Regions from separate parts of the Kitasatospora sp. NPDC059747 genome, predicted to be linked through region 3. Evidence: riboswitches for the same ligand, from Rfam matches in the RefSeq annotation. Region 3 holds a riboswitch; each other region holds the start of a gene.
The links. A riboswitch is a leader RNA that binds a small molecule or an ion and turns the genes downstream of it on or off. The one in region 3 is predicted to bind cyclic di-AMP.

Region 1 (7,229 bases), on a different contig from region 3:
GGGCTCACCGGTACATCCCCGGTGCCTCGGCGCCTGGCCAGTGCACGGGCCGGCGCGGAGGAGCAGCCCACGGGCCGTCTGCGTTTCTCCGTCCGTCGTCGCCGCGGCACCCGCGCGGCACCCCCGGGGCGTGTCCGCGGTGGGACCACGACGCTAGAGTCGGCCGGGGTTCCGGAGCGGAGCGACGCGGGCACAGGGGGTACGCGATGACGAAGGCGCGGCGGCGGACCGGCACGGCGGCCCTGCGGACGGCTCAACGGGCTGCGGCCGCCGTCCTGTTCGGGACGGGCCTGCTCGGCCTGCTGCTCTTCTCGCTCGGCCGCGCCCACGCCTGGCAGGCGCTCGGCGGCGGGCTCGTGATCGCCGGGGCGTCGTCGGTCGTCGGCGGTGCGCTCGGCTTCCTGTTCGGGGTGCCGCGGGTGCGCAACGGCTCGGGCGAGCCGCAGGGCTCGTACGCACCGAACACCAACCTGGAGCAGGTCTCGGACTGGCTGACCAAGGTGCTGCTCGGGGTCGGGCTGACCCAGCTCGGTTCGCTCGGCGAACGGCTGCACCAGCTCGGCACCGCGCTGGCGCCCGCACTGGGCGGCGAGGACGCGGCGGTGCCGTTCGCGGCGGCGCTGGTGCTGTACTTCACCGTCTTCGGCTTCCTGGCCGGCTGGCTGGTGACCCGCCTCGCGCTGCCCCAGGTGCTGACCGACGCGGACCAGGCGCTGGACCTCTTCCTGGCCGGGCAGGACCGCGACCGCCACGGCGACAAGGTCGGCGCGGACGACCTGCGGGTGCGCGCGATGCAGCAGCTCGGGGTGCTGGGCGGCAGCGCGGACCGGCCGGGCGCGCTCGCCGCGCAGCTGCCGCCGTCCGCCGGGTCGCAAGCGGCCGGGCCGGACGGCGTGGTGGCCGAGGTCCGTTCGACCGCACGCCGCTCGGCGCTCACCGCCGACCAGGTGCGGGACCTGTACGCGGACGGCTCGGAGGGCCGCCGGATCCAGGCGCTCGCGCTCATGCAGGGCGATCCTGCGCTCGCCGACCTGTCGAGCGTGCTGGACGCGATCGAGCGCCCGCGCTCGGGCTTCGAGCAGTACCACGCGCTGCTGGCCGCGCGGGGCCTGCTCTCCGGGCTGCCGGACGCGGAGGCGCAACGGCTGCGGGACGCGGTGGCCGGGCAGTTGATGCTGCCGGACGGCATTCCGTACGGCTCGGACCGGAGTTGGCTGGCGGAGAAGATCCTGTCCCGGCTGGAAGCGATGGCCGGTCCGCAGGCCCCTGTGTCCGTACCCGCTTTCGTGCCCGCGCCCGCTTCTGTGCCTGCTTCCGTTCCTGCGGTCGTTCCGCCGCGGCAGGCGGCTCCGGGGGACGGCTTCTAGCCGGCCTCGCGGCGGCGGCGGTCGGCGGCCCGCAGCGCGAGGACGCGGCGGGTGTGACCGTCCCCGGCGCGCGGGAAGCGGCGGATCTCGCTGGCGACCCGGCGCTCCCCGAGCGCGTACCGCAGGGCGTCAAGGTGGCCGCAGGCGCGGCCGTGGCCGTCGTGCAGCGGGTGGACGAGCACCTCGCCGTCCGGGGAGGTCACCCGGACCAGCTCCACCAGGGCGTCCAACTGCCGTGCCGGAGCGAAGCGTTCGGGGTAGGCGAAGAGCAGGTAGCCGCTCAGGGTGAGGGCGAACGTGCCGTCCGCGAACGGCAGTCGGGGCAGCGCGGCGGCCACGTACCGCTCCGGGTGGGCGGCGGCGTCGGCGACGTACAGGCGGCGGGCGCGGTCCCAGCTGCGCAGGTAGCGGTCGGGCGGGAGCAGCCGCGCGGGCAGGTACAGCTCGGGGCGGGTGGTCATGGCGGCGGCCATCGCGGCCCGGGCGGCGAGCGCGTGGGCGGCGACGGCGGGCGGGGGCAGGGCGTAGGCCGGGTCGGCGGCGATCACGCGGCAGCCGAGGGCGCGGGCCTCGGCGGGGAGACCCGCGGCGCCGCCGGGGCAGTCGAGCACCGGTCCCGGCAGGGCGGCCAACCGGGCCCGGGTGAGGCCGAAGAGCGCGCAGTACTCGTCCAGGGGGCGGGAGGTGACCAGCGGGTCCGGGTCCACGGCCGGGTCCGCGGCCGGGTCCGTGGCTGGGCCTGCGGCCGGGTCTGCGGCCGGGTCTGCGGCTGGGGTGTCGTCGGCCACCCGGCCATCGCAACACGGGCCGGCCCCGGCCGCATCCGGAACGTTCCGGGGCGCGGTCGGGGCCGGGAGGGGCTCGTTCGGCGGGTCAGCGGCCGCACAGGCCCTGGATCGCGGCCCGGTTGACGTTGGTCAGGCTGCGGACCAGCTGTGCGGTGAGGAAGACGATCACGATGCCGGCCACCGACACCGCGGCGATCTGCCCGGCGCCCTCGACGAAGTAGACGTGCTCGATGCCCTTGCCGTCCGTGTAGTCGAACACCTTGTAGCCCCGCCACGAGGTGAAGGTCGGGAAGACCCAGTGGTAGAGCGGGTAGAGCGCCATCGTCCAGCCGACCAGCAGGAACACCAGCGTCATCGCGAAGCTGAACACCGCCCACGGGAACATGACCACCTGGTACAGCACGCCCTTCCACCCGGCCGCGTCCGCCAGCCGCGCGGTGATCGCGCCCCACGTGCCGGGCCGGCTCTGGCGCACCGGCGCCGGTCCTGGCACGTCCAGGCCGAGCATGCCGCGGGCCCGGGAGCGCTCCAGCCGGCCGAAGCCGCGGGCCGCGACCGTCAGCCCGGCCAGGACAGGCAGTCCGAGGGCGGTCACGAAAGTGCCGACGCCGAACGAGAAGAGGATGACGGCGACGGCGAAGCCCACGAGCCCGACCGGCAGCCCGGTGAGGGCGTAGCCGACCTCGCGGTAGTAGTGCGCGGAGAACGGCGCCCGCCAGAACGGCGGCGGTTCCTCGGTGCGGCGGGCCCGGGCGGGGCGGCTGTCGTCGGTGCGCTCGCCGGTGCGGCCGTCGTGGCCGTCCAGGACGTCCCAGTCGCGGTCGTGTGTGGTGAAGCTGCTCATGTCCCGGCCCCTGCCCGTCTCGTTCCCCTGCTGACGGTTCCATTCTTGTGGGGCGGGGTGGTCCGGCGGCATCCGGAGGCCTGGCGGATCCGGGGTGGGGTTAACCCCCCGTACCCGCCGTTCCGCTCCCCCGCCACTCGTCGGCGAGGAGCGAGTACAGGTACGAGTCGGACCAGACGCCGCCCTTGAGGACGTCGTGCCGGACCCGGCCCTCCCGCTGGAAGCCGAGCTTCCCGAGCACCCGGACGGAGGCCGCGTTGTCGACGTCCACGGAGGCGGCCAGCCGGTGCAGGCCGAGGTGGTCGAAGGCGAGGACGCACAGCAGCCGGGCGGTCTCGCTCCCGTAGCCGTGCCCCCACGCGTCCCGGCGCAGCACGTACCCGAGCTCGGCCGACCGGTACGGGCCGAGGGTGAGGGCGGCCTGGCCGATCGGCGCGGCGTCCGCCGGGTCGTCGGCTCCGGCGTCGGCTCGGGGTGCGGCGTCGGCTTCGGCTCGGGCTCGGGCGTCGGCTCGGGGTGCGGCATCGGCGCCGTGGAGGGTGACGGCCAGCCGGTAGGTGTCGCGTTCCTCCTCCATCGCCCCCTCCAGGTAGAGGGCGAGCTGGTCCGCGCAGGCCTCGTGGTCGCGCGGCTCGAACGGGAGGTACCGCGTGACCTCCGGGTCACCGAAGAGCGCGTGCAGCGCGTCCAGTTCCTCCGGGGTGTGGTGGTACTCGCGGATGGCCAGCCGGGGGCCGGTGAGACGTACGGGGACCATGGCTGCCGACCCTACCCCCGACCAGCGGTTACCGTTCGAGCTATGAACGACGAAGACCTGCGGCTCGCCCCGCGCACCAGGGCCGCCGACCTGCTCGCCTGGGCGGCGGCGGAGGGCCGCACCCCGGTGGCCGAGGCGCCGCTGCGCACGGTGCTGGCGCTGCTGGAGCTGGGCGAGGGCAGGATGCGCGACGGCTGGCCCGAACTGACCTCGGACGCCGTGGAGCACCTGCTGTACGAGCGGCTCCACCTGTACGTCCAGCCCGCCCCCGACGAGGACCCGTTCGCGTACGGCGAGGCCGTCCGGCTGCTGGTCGACCACCAGCGGGCGGCGAAGCGGCTCAACGCCAAGCGGCAGGAGCGGCTGCACGCCGAGGCCGAGTGGCAGGGCGAGGTCGCGGCCGGGCTGCTGCGCCGGGCGGACCTGGTGACGTGGCCCCGGCTGTACGCGGTGCTGCTGCGCGCGCACGGGGTGGACGTCACGGACGGGGCCGCCGTGCGGGACTGGCTCGCCGGGTTCCTCGAACTGGCCGAGGAGGACCGGCTGGACGCGTTCGCCGCGCTGGCCGAGGCCGGGTGGCTGGACGAGCCGGACGAGCAGGGCTGGGGCCCGGGCCGGGTGCTGTCGGTCGGCATGGCCACGGACGGTGCGCGGCGGCTGCTGGAGCAGGGCCTGATGCGGCGCAGCTACCGCAACCTCGCCGAGCTGAACGCGCTGGGGCGCCCGATGCCGGACGAACTGGCCGGGGACTTCGGGCAGTTCGAGGACGCGGCGGTGCAGGCGGCGCTCGCGCTGTGCGGCGATTGGACGGTGCCGGGGCTGCCGCGGCTGCTGGTCGAGGAGTTCCCGGAGCTCGCGCCGGAGCCGGGGCCGGCGGAGATCGAGGCGTACCTGGCGCAGCTGCCGCAGGCGTCGGAGCCGTCGGAATCGCTGGAATCGTCGAGGCCGTCGGAGCCGTCGGAACGGGACTGATGCGGAAGGCCCCGGCCGGCGACGGTCGGGGCCTTTCCTGTTTGCGTTGCGCGGCGGCTAGGGGTTCAGGCCGCGCTGCTGGAGCCAGGTCTCCGGGTCGACCGGGGCGCCGCCGCCCGGGCGGACCTCCAGGTGCAGGTGGGGGCCGGTGACGTTGCCGGTGGCGCCGACCTTGCCGATCTGCTGGCCGGAGGTCACCGTGCCGCTGCCCTTGATGATCGAGGACAGGTGGCAGTACCAGATCTCGGTGCCGTCGGGCAGGGTCTCGACGATGCGGTAGCCGTACGCGCCGGACCAGCCGGCCGAGGTGATCGTGCCCTGGCCGACCGCGAACACGGCGGTGCCGGTGCCGGCGGCGAAGTCCAGGCCGGTGTGCAGGTGCGCCCAGTAGCGGGCGCTCTGGCCGTAGTGGGCGCTCAGGTTGTAGTCGCGCACCGGCAGCGTGAGGGCGGCGGCCTTGGCCTTCTCGGCGTCGTCAGCGGCCTTCTTCGCCTCGGCCTCCTTGGCGGCGGCCTTGGCCTGGGCCTCCTGCGCGGCCTGCACGCGGGCGCTCTCCTCGGCGGCGGTGCGCTGGCCGTCGGCCTGCTGCTGGATGCGGGCGGCGAGCGCGAGGCCGGGGTCTGCGGCGAGCGCGACCGGGGCCTCGTCCGGGGACTCGACGGCGGGCGCGGCGGCCGGGGTCGCGGAGGCGAAGCCGGTGGCGCCCAGGGTGGCGGCGACGGCGGTGACGCCGAGCAGCGGGGAGGCTCCGCGGGTCTGACGCGGCATCCGGTGGCGGTTGGCCTCGGCCTCCGGGGCCGGGAACTCGTCCCCGGCCGGACGGGGGTGGTCGAGGAGCTGGGTACCGGCGGCAGGGCCGGCGGGCTGTGCCGGGGTGTGCGTCGACGCCACGGAGGCGTGCTCCTTTCCTTCCTTCGCGCCTACCGGGTTAGCTGACGGGTTCGGAGCAGGAAGGTCTCCTACGGCCGGGCCGGGGCCCCGCCGATTCACCCCAAGGAACGTGGTTCCCCGGCTCCCTGACCTGCCCGGAGGCCGGCCGGCGGGATTAGGCGACGGCGCACGGTGCCGTCTGGGTACGGCGTTTCGACCGCGCTGCGTTATCAAACGTTAATCCTAGGGCGCCCTGATTCCAAGCCATCCGCCCGGGACGGCCGACAACCGGGCGGGCGGCTTGTGCCCTATGACTGATTTGCGACTCTTACCCACCCCTGGCACTACTTAACGTGATTGGGCATCACCGAACGACGGCCCGACCAGGCCCGTCTGAGTACTCCTACTCATGTGCGGCGGCCGGACCGCCGCCATCCTGGCGCCATGAACGCACCGATGCAGTCACGCACCACGGCCGCGTACTACCTCCAGGCCGTGCTCTCCTTCGCCCTGTCGGGCACCGCCCTCGCCCTCGGGATCGCCTACCTGCCGGTCGGGGCCTGGACCCGGGCCTTCCTCGGGATCGGCCTGCTCTACACCGTCACCTCCTCCTTCACGCTCGCCAAGGTCATCCGGGACAAGCAGGAGACGAACGAGATCGTCACCCGGGTGGACCAGGCCCGGCTGGAGAAGCTGCTCAGCGAGCACGACCCGTTCAAGGTCGAAGGGACGTGAGGGGGCGGGGTGCCGGTCGGCGCGGACGGCCTCCTCACATCGGGCGGGCCGATAGCTTGACGGCTAAGGCTATTAGCCTTAGCTTTAGGGCTATCGGCAGCACCGCCGATGCCACCGCAGCAGCGGACCGAGGAGGCCCACCATGAACGGCACCACCACCCCGGACACCCAGTACCTCGACGTTCCCGGCGGCCGGATCGCCTTCGACGACACCCTGAAGGGCGACGGCACCCCCGTCGTCCTCCTCCCCGGGATGCTCGACAGCCGCCGCTCGTACCGGCACCTCGTCCCGCTTCTCGCCGCCGCCGGCCACCGCGTCATCACCATGGACCTGCGCGGCTTCGGCGAGTCCTCGATCGCCTGGAACGACTACGCGCCGGGCGCCATCGCCGCCGACGTCCTCGCCCTGCTCGACCACCTCGGCATCGAGCGGGCCGTCCTGGCCGGCAGCTCCTACACCGGGGCGACCGTCGTCAAGGTCGCCGGGGACGCGCCCGAGCGGGTCGCCGGGATCGTCCTGATCGACGCCTTCATCGAGAACCTCCCGCAGAACGCCCTCATGCGCGGCGTCGTCCACGCCATGGGGACCGTCGTCATCCACTGGCCCGCGTTCTGGGGCTTCTACCACCGCAAGCTCGCCTACCCGGGCGCCAAGCCGGCCGACTTCGACGCGTACGTGGCCGGGCTCGTCGACGCGCTGCGCACCCCCGGCCGCAGGACCGCCACCCGCGGACACGTCCGCGGCGACTCCTCGCCCGTCGGCTGGACCGCCGCCGTGCGGTGCCCGGCGCTCGTCCTCATGGGCACCAAGGACCCCGACTTCCCGAAGCCGGAGGTCGTCGCCGACCGGCAGACCGCGGCGCTCGGCGCCCGGAAGGTGATGATCGACGGCTCGG
Region 2 (7,229 bases), on a different contig from region 3:
GTCCGGAATATGACCTAATGACCGCTCATCGACCCGCGCACGCGAGAGCTCCGCGCGCCGCGCACACCACGCTCGCGCGAAACCGGCACGGCAGCCGACTGCAGCCCTGACGGGCCGATGTCCTACGATCTCCGCCATGAGCACCGCAGCCATCCCGGGCGCGCCACTGCCCGTTCGCACTCCAGGCTCCCGTGCGCGGGGGCGCCACCGTCGCCCCGAGCGCCCCGAGATCCCGTCCGGCTCCCCGGCCCTGGTGCTCGCCGTGCCCGCGACCGCCGGGCCCGAGTCCCGCTCGGTCGTCGAGGAGCTGCTCTCGATCGTCCGCAGCGAGCAGAACGGCGTCCAGACCGCGGTGGGCTACCTCCCCGGCGACGGCGCCGAGGGCGCGGACGGCACCGAGCGCAGCATCGGCGAGCTGCTGGCGGCCGCCGCCGAGGCCGGCGTCCCGGCACCGATCCTGGTACCCCTGGTGCCCGGCCCGCACGACTTCCTGCCCGAACTCCACGCACTCGCCGCCGAGTACGGCGCGCACGTCACCGACGTGCTGGGCCCGCACCCGCTGCTGGCCGAGGCCGTCCACGTCCGCCTGTCCGAGGCCGGGCTGGCCCGCGCCGACCGCGCCCGCCTGTTCGCCATCGCGACCGCCGCGGACGGCGTCGTGCTGACCACCGTCGGCGGCGAGGACGCCGCGGCCGCCGCCGGCATCACCGGCGTGCTGCTGGCCGCCCGCCTGGCCGTCCCGGTCGTCCCCGCCGCGCTCGACGTGCCCGGCTCGGTCGCCGCCGCCGTCGCGCACCTCAAGGAGACCGGCTCGCAGCGCCCCGCGCTGGCCCCGCTGGTGATCGGCCCGGAGGCGGACTCCGAGCTGCTCGCCACGGCCGCCGAGGAGACCGGCTGCCCGTCCGCCGCGCCGCTCGGCGCCTACCAGACGGTCGGCCAGCTCATCGCCTCGCTGTACCTGGCCGCGCTGCCGGCGCCGTCCGCGGAGGCCCTGGCCGCCGCGCAGGCCCAGGCCGAGGCCGAGGCGGCGGAGGCCGCCTCCGAGGGCTCCCGCGCGGCCCACGCCGCCGGTGGGACGGCCTCCGGGGCGACCGGGGAGGCCGCCGGCGAGTAACCGCCGACAACGCGTACGGAAGGGCCCGGAGCGATCGCGCTCCGGGTCCTTTCGGCTTGCGGCGTAAGGGAATTAAGAGCCGAATGCGCGAGATGTCCGTTCTGTGATTGTTTGCGATCGGGTGACCGCCCGTCATGCGATTCCTGAGAACCTGCCAGTTGTGCACATCCGCAGGTTTATTGCGAGAAAACGATCATTTTCGATCTTGGAGAAGGAAAGTTTTGGTGGCTTTCCATAATCCGTGATGCGCATCACAGGTATTTGCAGTTCGTACTTAAGTCTGCTTAACGTGCTCCCCGTTCGTGACCACACGGACCCAGCACATCCGCAACGCCGAGTCCTGCCGTCGGGTGCGCTGGAAGCGCGAAAACGCACCACGGCAGGAGCGGGGGACCCACAGGTAAGTCGCCCCGGACCGATCCACGGAACGGTCCTGGGCTAGGGGTGAAGCCGCGCCACAGCGCGGCCGGGCAACTCCGGCCCGAATCCGACAGCTCACCTCGCAGGCGTGGGAGAGGACCGCGTCTTCATGCTGCCCACCAACGGCACTCGCCTGTCCAGCCGCACCCGCCGCGTGATCGCCGCCCTCGGCGTCGCCGGCGTCGGCCTCACCATCCCCTGCCTCACCTCCGGCACCGCCTCCGCCGCCTCCGTCGCCACCTGGGACAAGGTCGCCCAGTGCGAGAGCAGCGGCGACTGGAGCATCAACACCGGCAACGGCTTCTACGGCGGCCTGCAGTTCACCTCCAGCACCTGGGCCGCCTTCGGCGGCACCTCGTACGCCCCGCAGGCCAACCAGGCCACCAAGGACCAGCAGATCGCCGTCGCCGAGAAGGTCCTCGCCTCGCAGGGCCCCGGCGCCTGGCCCGTGTGCTCCGTCCAGGCCGGCCTGACCGCGGGCGGCGCCCCGGCCGCCGTCGACACCTCCGCCGCCGCGAGCACCGCGAAGGCCGCCCCGGCCGCCCCGGCCGCCCCGGCCGCCCCGGCCGTCAAGCCGGCCCCGAAGCCCGCCGCCAAGCCCGCCGCCCCGGCGCAGGACCAGGCGCAGGCCCCGGCCGCCGCCGACTCCGCCAAGGGCACCTGGGCGCAGAAGCGCCAGGACTGGACCCAGGGAGGCACCACCCAGGCCGGTGCCTCGGACTACACCGTCGTGGCCGGCGACTGGCTGTCCACGATCGCCGACAAGCACAACGTCAAGGGCGGCTGGCAGCGCCTGTACGATCTGAACCGCGGCACCCTGACCGACGGTCCGGACACCATCTACCCGGGCCAGCACCTGTCCTTCGGCGACTCCGCCCAGGCTCCGGCCGGCCAGTCCGGTGACTTCAACTGGTTCGACCGCTCGCAGAAGCCGGGCCAGTCCTCCGCCGGGAACGCCGTGAACGCCCAGCCGGCCGCCGAGGCCCAGACCCCGGCCGCCAAGCCGTCCTCGAAGCCCGCCGCCAAGCCCTCCGCCCAGGCGCAGACCCCGGCCCCGGCCGTCACCGGCTCGATGGCCGCCGCGGTCAGCTTCGCCAAGGCGCAGGTCGGCCAGGCGTACGTCTACGGTGGCACCGGCAACGGCGGCTGGGACTGCTCGGGCCTGACCCAGGCCGCGCTGCGCGCCGCGGGCATCTCCATCCCGCGCGTCGCCAACGACCAGGCCGCCGCGAGCACCCACGTCTCGCTGGACAGCCTGCAGCCGGGCGACCTGCTGTTCTGGTCCAACAACGGCCAGGACTCCGGCGTCTACCACGTCGCCATCTACATCGGCGGCGGCCAGTACGTCGAGGCCGCCAACCCGAGCTCGGGCGTCCGCCTGCAGACCATCGCCAACTGGGCGCCGGACTTCGCCGGCCGCGTCTGAGGATCCTTCCGGAACCGTCCCGCCGGGGACGGGTGACGGATCGCGGATGACAGCGAACAGATGACAGATAACAGATTTCATCATCTGTTATCTGTCACCCGCCCACCGCCCCGGGGAGAGACTGGTCGCTCTCCCCGGGGCTTCGGCGTACCCGCCTCCGAAGTCCGTGCCGCCTCCCCCCGGCGCGCACCCGCGGCTCCGCGCATCGGAGCATTCGCGTGGTCAAACCCCGGCCCAGCGGGCATGCTGCTGCTCTGCACCCGAGGAGGAGTCACCCATGGCCCAGGTCACCGTCACGCTCGACGCGAACCTCGCGATCGACGCGATGATGCTCTCCGGCACCAAGAGTCCCCAGGACGCCGTCGAACTGATCCTGCGCGACTACCTGGCCCGCGGTCGCCGCACCGAGACCCGCACCGGCGACGCCGCCGACGGCCACCGCGTCACCGCCGACCGCCCGACCGTCCAGGAGGGCTGACCCCGACCCGTCACGGCACTCGCGGCACAGCCCAGCACGGCGCAGCACAAGCCCAGCACAGCACAGCACAGCCCGGCACAGCACAGCACAAGCCCAGCACAGCCCGGCACGGCACGCCGAAGGGCCCCGGAGAGCAACCGCCCTCCGGGGCCCTTCACACAGCCGTCACCGGCCTCAGCGCGCGCAGGCCCCCGTGGAGCCGCGCATGACCAACTCCGGCTGGAACATGAACTCCCCGCGCTGGGCGGCGTTCCCGCCCACCTCCTCCAGCAGCGCGTCCACCGCCGCCGTCGCCATCGCCTCGACCGGCTGGCGGATCGTCGTCAGCGGCGGCTCGGTGAAGGCGATCAGCGGCGAGTCGTCGAAGCCGACCACCGACACGTCCTGCGGCACCGACAGCCCCCGCTGCCGCACCGCCCGGATCGCCCCGAGCGCCATCATGTCGCTGCCGCACACGATCGCCGTGCACCCCTTGTCCAGCAGCGCGCCCGCCGCCGCGTGCCCGCCCTCGACGCTGAACAGCGTGTGGTGGACCAGCTCTTCGGCCTCCTCCTGCGTCCGCCCGAGGACGGTGCGCATCGCGGCCGTGAAGCCCTCGATCTTGCGCAGCACCGGCACGTACCGCCTCTGGCCGACCGCCAGCCCGATCCGCTCGTGCCCCAGCTCGGCGAGGTGCTGGACGGCCATCCACATGGCGGCCCGGTCGTCCGGCGAGATGAACGGCGCGTCGATCCGCTCGCTGAAACCGTTGATCAGGACGAACGGCACCCCGCGCCCGGCCAGCCGGGCGTAGCGGTCGTGGTCGGCGGTGGAGTCGGCGTGCAGACCGGAGACGAAGACGATGCCCGCCACCCCCCGGTCCACCAGCATCTCGACCAGTTCGTCCTCGGTGGACCCGCCGGGCGTCTGGGTGCACAGCACCGGCGTGAAGCCGTGCCGGCTGAGCACCTGCTCGATGACCTGCGCGAGCGCGGGGAAGATCGGGTTGCTGAGCTCCGGCGTGATCAGCCCGATCAGCCCGGCGCTGCGCTGGCGCAGGCGGGTCGGCCGCTCGTACCCGAGCACGTCGAGCGCCGCCAGCACGGTCTGCCGGGTGGCGGCGGAGACGTTCGCCTTGCCGTTGAGTACGCGGGAGACGGTGGCTTCGCTGACCCCCGCCTGCGCCGCGATGTCTGAAAGTCGCGCCGTAGTCACGGTCCCAGAGCCTATTGCAACCACGTCAGACCGCCCACCAGCCGGTGCTGTCCGGTGCGAGCACCGTCTCGCCGCCGTCCACGACCAGTTCCGCCGAGGCGAGCAGCAGCGTGCCCGGGGCGGGTATGCGCACCGGCTCGCCGCTCGCGTTGACCGTGCAGACGAAGGAGCCGCGGCGGAAGGCGAGCGTGCCCTGCGGGGCGTCCAGCCACTCGACCCCGGTGCCCGCGCCCAGGTCGGGCTGCGCCCGGCGGACGGCAAGCGCGCTGCGGTAGAGCTCCAGGGTGGAGGTCGGGTCGCCGGTCTGCGCCTCGACGCTGAGTTCGGCCCACTGGGCCGGCTGCGGCAGCCAGGACGGCCCGCCGGCGACCGGTCCGAAGCCGTACGGCGCCTCGGTGCCGGACCACGGGATCGGCACGCGGCAGCCGTCGCGGTAGCCGTCCTGTCCGGCCTGGCGGAAGAAGGACGGGTCCTGGCGGACCTCGTCGGGCAGGTCGGTGACGTCCGGCAGGCCGAGCTCCTCGCCCTGGTAGACGTAGGCGGAGCCGGGCAGCGCGAGCATCAGCAGGGTGGCGGCGCGGGCCCGGCGCAGGCCGAGCGCGCGGTCGCCGGGGGTGCGGATCTGGGTGCCGAGGCCGGGCTCGTTGGCGAAGCGGGTGGCGTGCCGGGTGACGTCGTGGTTGGACAGCACCCACGTGGTGGGGGCGTCGACCGGGCGCATCGAGTCGAGCGAGACGTCGATCACCTCGCGCAGCGCGGCGGCGTCCCAGTCGGTGCCCAGGTACTGGAAGTTGAAGGCCTGGTGGAGCTCGTCGGGGCGGACGTAGTTGGCGGTGCGCTGGACGGTCGGGGTCCAGGCCTCGGCGACGCCGATCCGCTGGCCGGGGTACTCGTCGAGGATCCCCCGCCAGCTGCGGTAGATCTCGTGCACGCCGTCCTGGTCGAAGAACGGCATGACGTCGTTGCCGAGCAGCTTGAGCTGGTCGGAGCCGCCGAGGTCGGGCAGGCCGGGGGCCTTGACCAGGCCGTGGGCGACGTCGATGCGGAAGCCGTCCACGCCCATGTCGAGCCAGAACCGCAGGATCGAGCGGAACTCGTCGGCGACGGCCGGGTTCTCCCAGTTGAAGTCGGGCTGCTCCGGGGCGAACAGGTGCAGGTACCAGTCGCCGGGGGTGCCGTCGGGGTTCTCGGTGCGGGTCCAGGCCGGGCCGCCGAAGATGGACTCCCAGTCGTTGGGCGGCAGTTCGCCCGTCTCGCCCTTGCCGGGACGGAAGTGGTAGCGCTCGCGCAGCGGGGACGCGGGGCCGTCCCGCAGGGCGCGCTGGAACCACTCGTGCTGGTCCGAGGAGTGGTTGGGGACGAGGTCGACGATGATCCGCAGGCCCAGGTCGTGGGCGTCGCGGATCAGCGCGTCGGCGTCCAGCAGGGTGCCGAACATCGGGTCCACCGCGCGGTAGTCGGCCACGTCGTAGCCGGCGTCGGCCTGCGGGGAGGCGTAGAACGGCGAGAGCCAGACGGCGTCCACGCCGAGGTCGCGCAGGTAGGGCAGGCGGCTGCGGATGCCCGGCAGGTCGCCCATGCCGTCGCCGTTGGAGTCGGCGAAGCTGCGCGGGTACACCTGGTAGATGACCGCGTCCCGCCACCAGCCTCTGGACGCGCTGCCAGTCACCGGAGCCAGGGCGGCCGCCTCGTGAGCGGTGTCGGCGGCGGGCCGGGAGGTGTCGGCCAGGTTCTGGGTCATGGACGGAATCCCTCGGGGAATAGAGGAGCGAGGAGCGCTGAGACGGGTGCTGGCGGGTGCTGTCGACTGCCGGCGTGTGCCGGCGTGTGCCGGCGTTACGACTTGGAGGCGCCGGCGGTCAGGCCGGTGACCAGGTGTCGCTGCACCAGGTAGAAGAAGACGGAGGACGGGATCGCGATCAGCACCGCGGTCGCGGCCATGAAGTTCCACTGGGCGTCGTGCTCGCTGACGAAGGTCTGCAGGCCGACGGCCAGCGTGTACTTGTCGGAGCTGAGCATGAAGGTGGAGGCGAACGCGACCTCGGCCCAGGCGGTCAGGAAGGAGTAGAACGCGGCCACCGCCAGGCCCGGGCGGGCGAGCGGCAGGACCAGCCGCCAGAAGGTGCCGATCGGGCTGAGCCCGTCGACCCGGCCGGCCTCGTCGATCTCCACCGGGATGGTGTCGAAGTAGCCCTTCAGCAGCCAGGCGCAGTACGGCACGGTGGTGGTCGAGTAGACCAGGATCAGGCCGGTGTAGCCGTCGAGCAGGCCGAGCTCGGACAGGATCGTGTACATCGGCACGATCAGCACCGCGATCGGGAACATCTGGGTGACCAGCAGCGACCACATGAGCGGCTTGTGGCCGGGGAACTTCATCCGGGAGACGGCGTAGCCGGTGGTGGCGGCGACCATGACGCCGAACACCGTGGTGATGCCGGAGACCAGGAAGGAGTTGCCGAACCAGGTGAAGAAGTCGGTGCCGAACAGCACGTGGTCGTAGTTCGACAGGGTCAGCTTGCCGAGGATCTTCCCGGGGTGGAGGTAGTCCGTCTTGTCCGGGCCGAGCGAGATGTAGAGGATCCACAGCACCGGGAACA
Region 3 (7,229 bases):
CTTGGTGAACAGGCTGAAGTCGGCGTCGGCCGGCAGGCCCGGGTTGTTGGTCATGCCGCTGTCGATGCTGCCCGGCGCCACGCACACCGCGCGCAGCCCCTGCTTCGAGTACTCCGACGCGATGGCGTGCGTGAAGGACTGGATGCCGCCCTTGGTCGCGGCGTAGGCGGCCATGTACGGGTGGGCGAAACTCGCCGACGTGGAGCTGAAGTTGACCACCACGCCGCCGCCGCTCGCGAGCAGCGCCGGAAGCGCCTCGCGGGTCATCAGGAAGGTGCCGGTCAGGTTCACCGCGAGGAGCTTGTTCCAGAACTCCAGGCTGGTCTCGTGGGTGTGCGAGGAGCGCAGGATCCCGGCCGCGTTGACCAGGACGTCGAGCCCGCCGAGGCACGCGACGGCCTCCGCGACGCCCGCCACGACGGCGCCTTCGTCCGAGATGTCCAGCACCGCGGTGGTGAGCCGGTCGGCGGTGCCGTCGGCGGTCGCGCGGTCCGCGGTGCTCCGCAGGCCGTCCGCGCTGACGTCGACCGCGACGACCTTGCCGCCCTCAGCGAGGATCCGGTGCACGGTGGCCTGGCCGATGCCCGAGCCGCCGCCGGTGATCAGGACGTTCCGTCCGCTGAAGCGCTCCATGGTGGTTCTCCGTTCGTTCCCGTGGTCTCTCGACCTCTAGAGGCACGGTACGCCCGAGTGGCATAACGTGCCAATAAGTCTCGACATGCCGCCACGGCGTGAGCTGCCTCCCTGGCACGAGACGCGTACGCTGAGCCCGTGACCGGACGCCCTTCCCTGACCCAGCGCCGCCGCGAAGCCACCCGGCTGGACATCGCCCGCACCGCCGCCGCGCTCTTCGCCGAACGGGGCGCCGAGGCGACCACCGCCGAGGAGATCGCCAACGCTGCGGGCATCTCGCTGCGCACCTTCTACCGGTACTTCTCAGTCAAGGAGGACGCCGTCGCCCCACTGCTCGCGGCCGGCGGGCGGCGCTGGGTGGAACTGTTCGGGGAAAGCTCCGCCGACCTGCCGGTGCGCGAGGCGCTGGAGCGCTCGGCGGTCGCCTCGCTGACCCCGGCCGATGGGCCCGCCGCCGAGGCCATGCACTGGACCCGCAGCCTGCTGCGCGACCCCCGTCTCGCGAGCACCTGGCAGCGCGTGCACGCCGACTCCGAGGAACGGCTGCGCGGCGTCCTGGCCGACCGCTGCCCGGAGGGCGCGGACGCACTGGAGATCCGCCTGGCCGCCGCTGCGGCGACCGCCGCGATCCGGGTCGCCCTGGAGGAGTGGGCCCTCTCCGACGCCCCCGCGACGGGCCCGGGTTCACCTCAGGAGCTGGGCGCCCGCTGCATGCGCGAACTCACCGGGGGGCTGCGCCTGTGGAGCCGGGTGCCGTGAGCCGGGTGCCGTGAGCAGGCTGTGCGTCAGCGGTCCTCGAAGGCCGCGGCCGGCAGGGGTTCGACGCCGACGACGCGGCGGATGCGGGTGGGCTCGATGAGGACGGTGACGCGCCGCTCGCCGGGGATGCGCCACTCGTAGCGCTCCGCGCCGAGGTACTTGCGGGCGAGATCGTCCATCCGGCGGTCGGCGCGCTCGCCGGTCACGAACCCGACGGCGCGGCCGTGGATCTGGACCCGGTCGTACGGATCGGTCAGGTCGGCGTTGGAGAGGCAGACGCGCGGGTCGCGGCGCAGGTTCCGCTCCTTCGTGCGGCCGATGGCCGTGTTGAACAGGACGAGGTCGCCCTCCAGGTCCACCCACATCGGGGTGACGTGCGGGGCGCCCTCGGCGTCCGTGGTCGCCACGTACCAGATCCGCGGCTCGCGAACCCGAGCCCGGATCTCCTCGTTCCAGCCGCCCACCGCGCCACCTCCAGGGATCCCCGATCACCTGACGTTCTATCAGGTTCGGCTCGGCGAGGTGACAACTTTCAGATGACAGATTTCAAACTCTGTTATCTGAAAGTTGTCATCCGTCACCCGGAACCCCGGCCCGCTAGGGTGGAAGATCGCGTCCCGACGGGGAACCGGGGAGGTGCCCCGGATGTCCTAGCGGCGGGGGTGTGAGTTCGAGGCGTGGGAGCAAGTAGGACATGGGTCTGACGAGCCACAAGGTGTTGGCGCTGACCGTATTGATCGCCGTCGTGATGATGGCCGCCACGGTCTGGCTGTGGCCCAGACTCGCGAGGAAGACCTGGCAGGCGGTGCTCGGCCGGATCGGCACGCTGCTCGCCACCCAGTTCACCGTGCTCGCCGCGCTCGGCCTCGTCGCCAACAACTACTTCTCCTTCTACAGCAGCTGGGACGACCTGCTCGGCACCGGCGGTGACAACGGCCCGGTGGTGATCCACAACAAGGCGGACGCCTCCGGCCGCCTGCTCGTGGAGACGATCGGCCACGCCTCCGTCCAGGGCGGCGGCGCGATGGGCCGCGAGCCCGCCAAGTCCGGCGAGATCCGCAAGGTCCGGATCGACGGCAAGCTCACCCGGCTGTCCACGGAGGGCTACGTCTACCTGCCGCCGCAGTACTTCCAGCCCGAGTACGCGCAGCGCCAGTTCCCGGCCGTGATCGTCAGCACCGGTTTCCCCGGGCAGGCCGAGAACCTGATCACGCGGTTCAACTACCCGGGCGCGGCGCTCAAGCTGCTCCAGGAGGGGAAGATGCAGCCGACCGTCATGGTCCTCATGCGTCCCTCGCCCGCCCTCCCGCAGGACACCGAGTGCGAGGACATCCCCGGCGGCGCGCAGTCCGACACGTACTTCACCAAGGACGTGCCCTCGGCGATCCAGGCGAGCTTCCGGGTCTCCGCCGACCCGCAGGCGTGGGCCTTCATGGGCAACTCCACCGGCGGCTACTGCGCGGTCAAGCTCGCCATGCGCCACCCGGAGGTCTTCCCGACCGCCGTCTCCCTCTCCGGCTACTACCGTGCCGCCGAGGACCCGACCACCGGCGACCTCTTCGGCGGCAGCCGGCAGCGCCGGGACGAGGCCGACCTGATGTGGCGGCTCAAGAACCTGCCGCAGCCCAAGGCGGCCGTCCTGCTGGCGGGCACGAAGCAGGGCGACGGCGACTACAAGCACGACACCGAGGCGTTCATCGACGCGGTGCAGAGCCCCGGCCCGATGAAGGTCTCGTACAGCATGCTGGAGACCGGCGGCCACAACTTCGAGACGTGGAGCAAGCTGCTGCCGTCCTCGCTGGAGTGGCTGTCCGAGCACCTCAAGGTTCCGAACCAGCCGAATCAGCCGGCCCCCGCAGCCTGAAGCCGGCCTTCGTAGGCTGACGGCCGGGCCCCGCAGCCGGACGGTCCCCGCGGCCTGACTCGCTGCAGCCGGCCGGCTTCCGCAGCCCGACGGTCGCCGGCCTCGCGGACCGGCCGGCCTCAGGCCACCCGCTCCAGCGTCCCCGTGTGGAGCTCGCCGACCCGGCCGCCCTCGCCCTCGAAGGTCCAGAACGCGCGCACCGTCAGCCGGACCAGGTCCATCACGTGGCTGACGGTGATGCCGCTCTGCTCCGTCCAGCTGACGAAGTACACCTCGGGCGCGACCTCGGCGACGTGGAGCGCCACGTCCTCCCACTGGCCCGCCGACTCGCCGAGGCCCTCCCAGCGCAGCCGCTTGCCGTCGGCCGAGTAGGCGTTGCGGAAGGCCGCGCCGTTGTCGGCCCGGAAGAGGTAGGTGCGGCCGGCGAAGGCGGGCAGGGGCGCGGTCATGGTGCGGCGGTTCCTCGTCTCTGCGGGAGGGGGCGCGGTGCTCTTGTGCACGACGGTGGATGTCGGACCTCCAATTTATCCGATCGGGCGAGCTCGCACGCCACTGCCAGTGAAGACGCACCCCCGTCACCGTCACCACGCAAGGCCCGCCAGGGCACCGCCGGCCAACAGGTGACACCGGCACCGGCACCGCGACGGCCGGCGGCACCCGGCTGCTCGGCGGGCGCGACCGCCTCGAACCCGCCGGGGCGCCGGACGCCGGGGTCCGGATCGGTGCCCGGCTCGCCCGAACATCAACGGCCCGCCGGGATGCCGGCCAACTGATCCACTGCGCACCGTAGTTGATCGACACGACTGTGAGCTGCGCGACAACCGGCCGAGACGAGTTGTCCGTTCACGGACCGACTGCCTAGCCTGCAACGGCGTCCGCCCTCGCGGACCCCGCCGCCGGGACGCCGAGTCCCGTCCACCCGACGGCGGGCAACCGAGCACCACAGCGGACGGGAGCGGGGGAACCAAGGTCAGCGCCACGACCCGGCACGCCCTCGCGCGTGCCGGCCGCGGCTTGGGGTGAAGCCGTTCCCACCGGCGGCCGGGCGACCTCTCAGTCCGAACCCGACAGCTCACCTCGCAGGCGTCGCAGAGGACACCCCATGCACAAGCCTGCCCGGCGCCCCGCGCCCCGCCACGCCCGCCCGTCCCACCGCGGCCGCACCGCCGCCCTCGCCGCCACCGGCGCGCTCGCCATCACCGGCGCCGGCCTGTTCGGCCTCCAGTCCGCGCCCGGCGCCCAGGCCGCCACCGGTCCGACCGTCACCCAGGACCGGCTCGCCCCGGCCACGATGGTCGCCGGCCGGGCCGCCACCGCGACCCTCACCGTCCACTCCTCGTCCTGCTTCACCGCCAAGACCGTCGGTGTCGGCGTGCGCGACGCGGCCGGCAACAACCTCGACTTCCCCGGCAACGCCAGCAATGTGCCGATCTGCCCGTGGAGCTACACCTTCACCAGTGGCGCGCGTGCCCTGCCGGCCGGCACCTACACCCAGTTCGGGTTCTGGCAGGACTTCGGCGGCGCCTGGCACAACCTGCCGTCGCAGCAGCTCGTCGTCTCCAGCTCCCCGGCCCCGACCACCACCCCGTCGGCCATGCCCACCCCCACCCCCACGCCCACCCAGGCACCCACGCAGGCACCCACGCAGACCCCGAGCGCCACCGCCACCCCGAGCACCCCGGAGCCGTCCTCCCCGATCGCCGGCAAGTCGCTGACCTGGTCCGACGAGTTCAACGGCCCGATCAACTGGGGCCAGCGCTGGGTCGGCGACAAGAGCACCGCGTACAAGTACGGCAACCACAACCCGGACGACAACAAGCTCGACTGGCTGGACCCGAACAACGTCAGCGTGGCCAACGGCGTCGCCACCTTCACCGCCACCCCCGGCAGCAACACGCTGGAGAACGGCAAGCAGTCCTGGAACACGGGCTTCCTCACCACCGAGGGCTCCAGTGAGGGCTTCCAGGTCAAGACCGGCGACTACGCCGAGACCCGGGTCAAGCTGCCGGCCGGCTCCGGCGCCTGGCCGGCCCTGTGGACCTGGAAGAACGGCAACGGGGAGATCGACTCCTTCGAGTACCACCCCGACAACCCGAACCTCCTGGAGCTGACCAACCACGTCAACCCGGGCAACTTCGACTACTACACCAACGCGAGCGCCGTCGCGAAGGACCAGTGGGTGACCATCGGCACGTACTACGGCGCCACCTCGGTGGACTGGTACGTCAACGGCGTGAAGGTGTTCTCGGACGGCAAGGGCGTCGGCGCGAACTTCTCGGCGTACCTGATCCTCAACCTGTCGGTGTGCGCGGGGCAGTACCACCCCGCGCCGCAGGGGACCGCCCCGATCACCTTCGCCGCCGACTACGTCCGCGTGTACCGGTAGCCGTCACCGGCCGTAGCGGACCTCAACCGGCAGCCGTCTCGACGACCCTGATGTCGAACGGCTGCCGGTTGTTGCGCGGGTGCCGGTCGTCCGGGCTGATCACCGTGACCTTCCCGCCGGTCAGCAGGCCCGTATGCGCCATGGGGGAGATCCGCACCGTGACGAGCGCGGTCGCGCTGCGTCCCTCGGGCAGGCCGGGGCCGAAGGTGCAGCGCACCTCGCGGCCCAGGAACGCCTCGCAGTTCTCGGGGAAGTACGGGCCCACCGCCGTCACCTCCTCCGGCAGGGTGACGATCACGGTGAAGGGCGAGGCGGTGGTGTCCGGGCCGAGGTTGGCGACGAAGGCGTGCACGGTCGTGGTGCCGCCGGGCGGCGCGGGGCTGGGGTCGAGCCGGACGACCTCCAGGTCGGAGTCGGACAGCGCCGCGGCCCGGCTCTCCGGCGCGAGCTGCACGGCCGGACGGGGGTCGGGCCGCTGCCCGGCCCACGACGGGACGGCGGTCAGCGTCGCCACCGCACAGCCTGCCGCCACGGCCACCGTCAGCCACGTCCCGCTCCGTGTCGCGTTCCCCGTCCTGCCGCGAAGCCTCTTGCGCCTGCGCTCCATCGCCGTTCACCATGCCCTCGTGCTCCGGCCGCCTGCGCTGTCGCGGGCCGCGTCCGCACCAGGGTGGCCGAGCGGCGGGCGGCCGTCGCCGCGCCCCGCCCTCCGTCCGCTCGAACGGAGGAACGCGTGCGCAGGAAGTCGACCAGTCCGACTTCCTGCGCATGACACCTCAACTGATCACCCATCAGGGTGCGAGGACCTGCCCGAGCCGGGCCGCGATCTTGTGCATCACCGGGACGAGCGAGGCCGCGCCGTCCTGCTGCTCCAGCGCCCGGATGCGGGCCTCGGGGCCGGAGACCGACAGCGCCGTCGGCGTCGGCGCGCCCGGGACGGCGAGCGCGATGCAGCGCACCCCGATCTCCTGCTCCTGGTCGTCGACGACGTACCCGCGCTCGCGCGCCTCGGCGAGCTGGTGCAGCAGCTCCTGCGGGTCGGTGACGGTGTACTCGGTGTGCGCGGGCAGCGTGTTGGGGCCGAGTATGGCGCGGGCCTCCTCCTCGGGGAGCTGGGCGAGCAGCGCCTTGCCGACGCCGGTGCAGTGCGGCTGCACCCGCCGGCCGACCTCGGTGAACATCCGCATCGACCGGCGCGACTGCACCTGCCCGACGTAGACCACTTCGCCGCCCTCCAGGACCGCGAGGTTCGCGGTCTCGCCGGTGGCCTCCATCAGCTCGGCCAGGTAGGGGCGGGCCCAGCTGCCGAGCAGGCGCCCGGCGGTCTCGCCGAGCCGGATCAGCCGGGGGCCGAGGGTGTAGCGGCGGGCGGTGTCCTGGCGGACGTAACCCTGCTGCACGAGGGTACGTACCAGGCGGTGGATGGTCGGCATCGGCAGGCCGGAGGTGGTGGAGAGCTCGCTGAGCGTCGCCACGCCGCCGGAGTCGGCCAGCGCCTCCAGGAGCTGGAAGGCGCGTTCGACGGACTGCACGCCGCCGCTCGCGCGGTCGGCGCCCGTCGTCGATGCTGTGTCGGGGGTCGCAACC

Region 1: it holds a riboswitch for cyclic di-AMP, as region 3 does, so the genes downstream of both, ACFV4G_RS05880 (M23 family metallopeptidase) here and ACFV4G_RS08280 (hypothetical protein) in region 3, are expected to answer to the same signal.
Region 2: it holds a riboswitch for cyclic di-AMP, as region 3 does, so the genes downstream of both, ACFV4G_RS20105 (transglycosylase family protein) here and ACFV4G_RS08280 (hypothetical protein) in region 3, are expected to answer to the same signal.

Annotation. Positions count from the first base shown of each region.
Region 1 covers NZ_JBHWGV010000008.1:121,686-128,914, reverse strand. Annotated here, with positions in the region: gene ACFV4G_RS05905 (hypothetical protein) at 207-1,367, shown strand; gene ACFV4G_RS05900 (hypothetical protein) at 1,364-2,155, opposite strand; gene ACFV4G_RS05895 (sensor domain-containing protein) at 2,241-2,999, opposite strand; gene ACFV4G_RS05890 (GNAT family N-acetyltransferase) at 3,100-3,756, opposite strand; gene ACFV4G_RS05885 (hypothetical protein) at 3,799-4,728, shown strand; gene ACFV4G_RS05880 (M23 family metallopeptidase) at 4,786-5,619, opposite strand; cyclic di-AMP (ydaO/yuaA leader) riboswitch at 5,632-5,790, opposite strand; gene ACFV4G_RS05875 (YiaA/YiaB family inner membrane protein) at 6,043-6,333, shown strand; gene ACFV4G_RS05870 (alpha/beta fold hydrolase) at 6,476-7,229, shown strand, end outside.
Region 2 covers NZ_JBHWGV010000043.1:8,119-15,347, forward strand. Annotated here, with positions in the region: gene ACFV4G_RS20100 (hypothetical protein) at 137-1,114, shown strand; cyclic di-AMP (ydaO/yuaA leader) riboswitch at 1,477-1,636, shown strand; gene ACFV4G_RS20105 (transglycosylase family protein) at 1,623-2,960, shown strand; gene ACFV4G_RS20110 (hypothetical protein) at 3,238-3,438, shown strand; gene ACFV4G_RS20115 (LacI family DNA-binding transcriptional regulator) at 3,613-4,632, opposite strand; gene ACFV4G_RS20120 (glycoside hydrolase family 13 protein) at 4,658-6,373, opposite strand; gene ACFV4G_RS20125 (sugar ABC transporter permease) at 6,469-7,229, opposite strand, start outside.
Region 3 covers NZ_JBHWGV010000013.1:9,079-16,307, forward strand. Annotated here, with positions in the region: gene ACFV4G_RS08255 (SDR family NAD(P)-dependent oxidoreductase) at 1-633, opposite strand, end outside; gene ACFV4G_RS08260 (TetR family transcriptional regulator) at 772-1,392, shown strand; gene ACFV4G_RS08265 (TIGR03618 family F420-dependent PPOX class oxidoreductase) at 1,419-1,856, opposite strand; gene ACFV4G_RS08270 (alpha/beta hydrolase) at 2,087-3,256, shown strand; gene ACFV4G_RS08275 (MoaF N-terminal domain-containing protein) at 3,376-3,705, opposite strand; cyclic di-AMP (ydaO/yuaA leader) riboswitch at 4,185-4,357, shown strand; gene ACFV4G_RS08280 (hypothetical protein) at 4,359-5,642, shown strand; gene ACFV4G_RS08285 (hypothetical protein) at 5,665-6,156, opposite strand; gene ACFV4G_RS08290 (IclR family transcriptional regulator) at 6,434-7,229, opposite strand, start outside.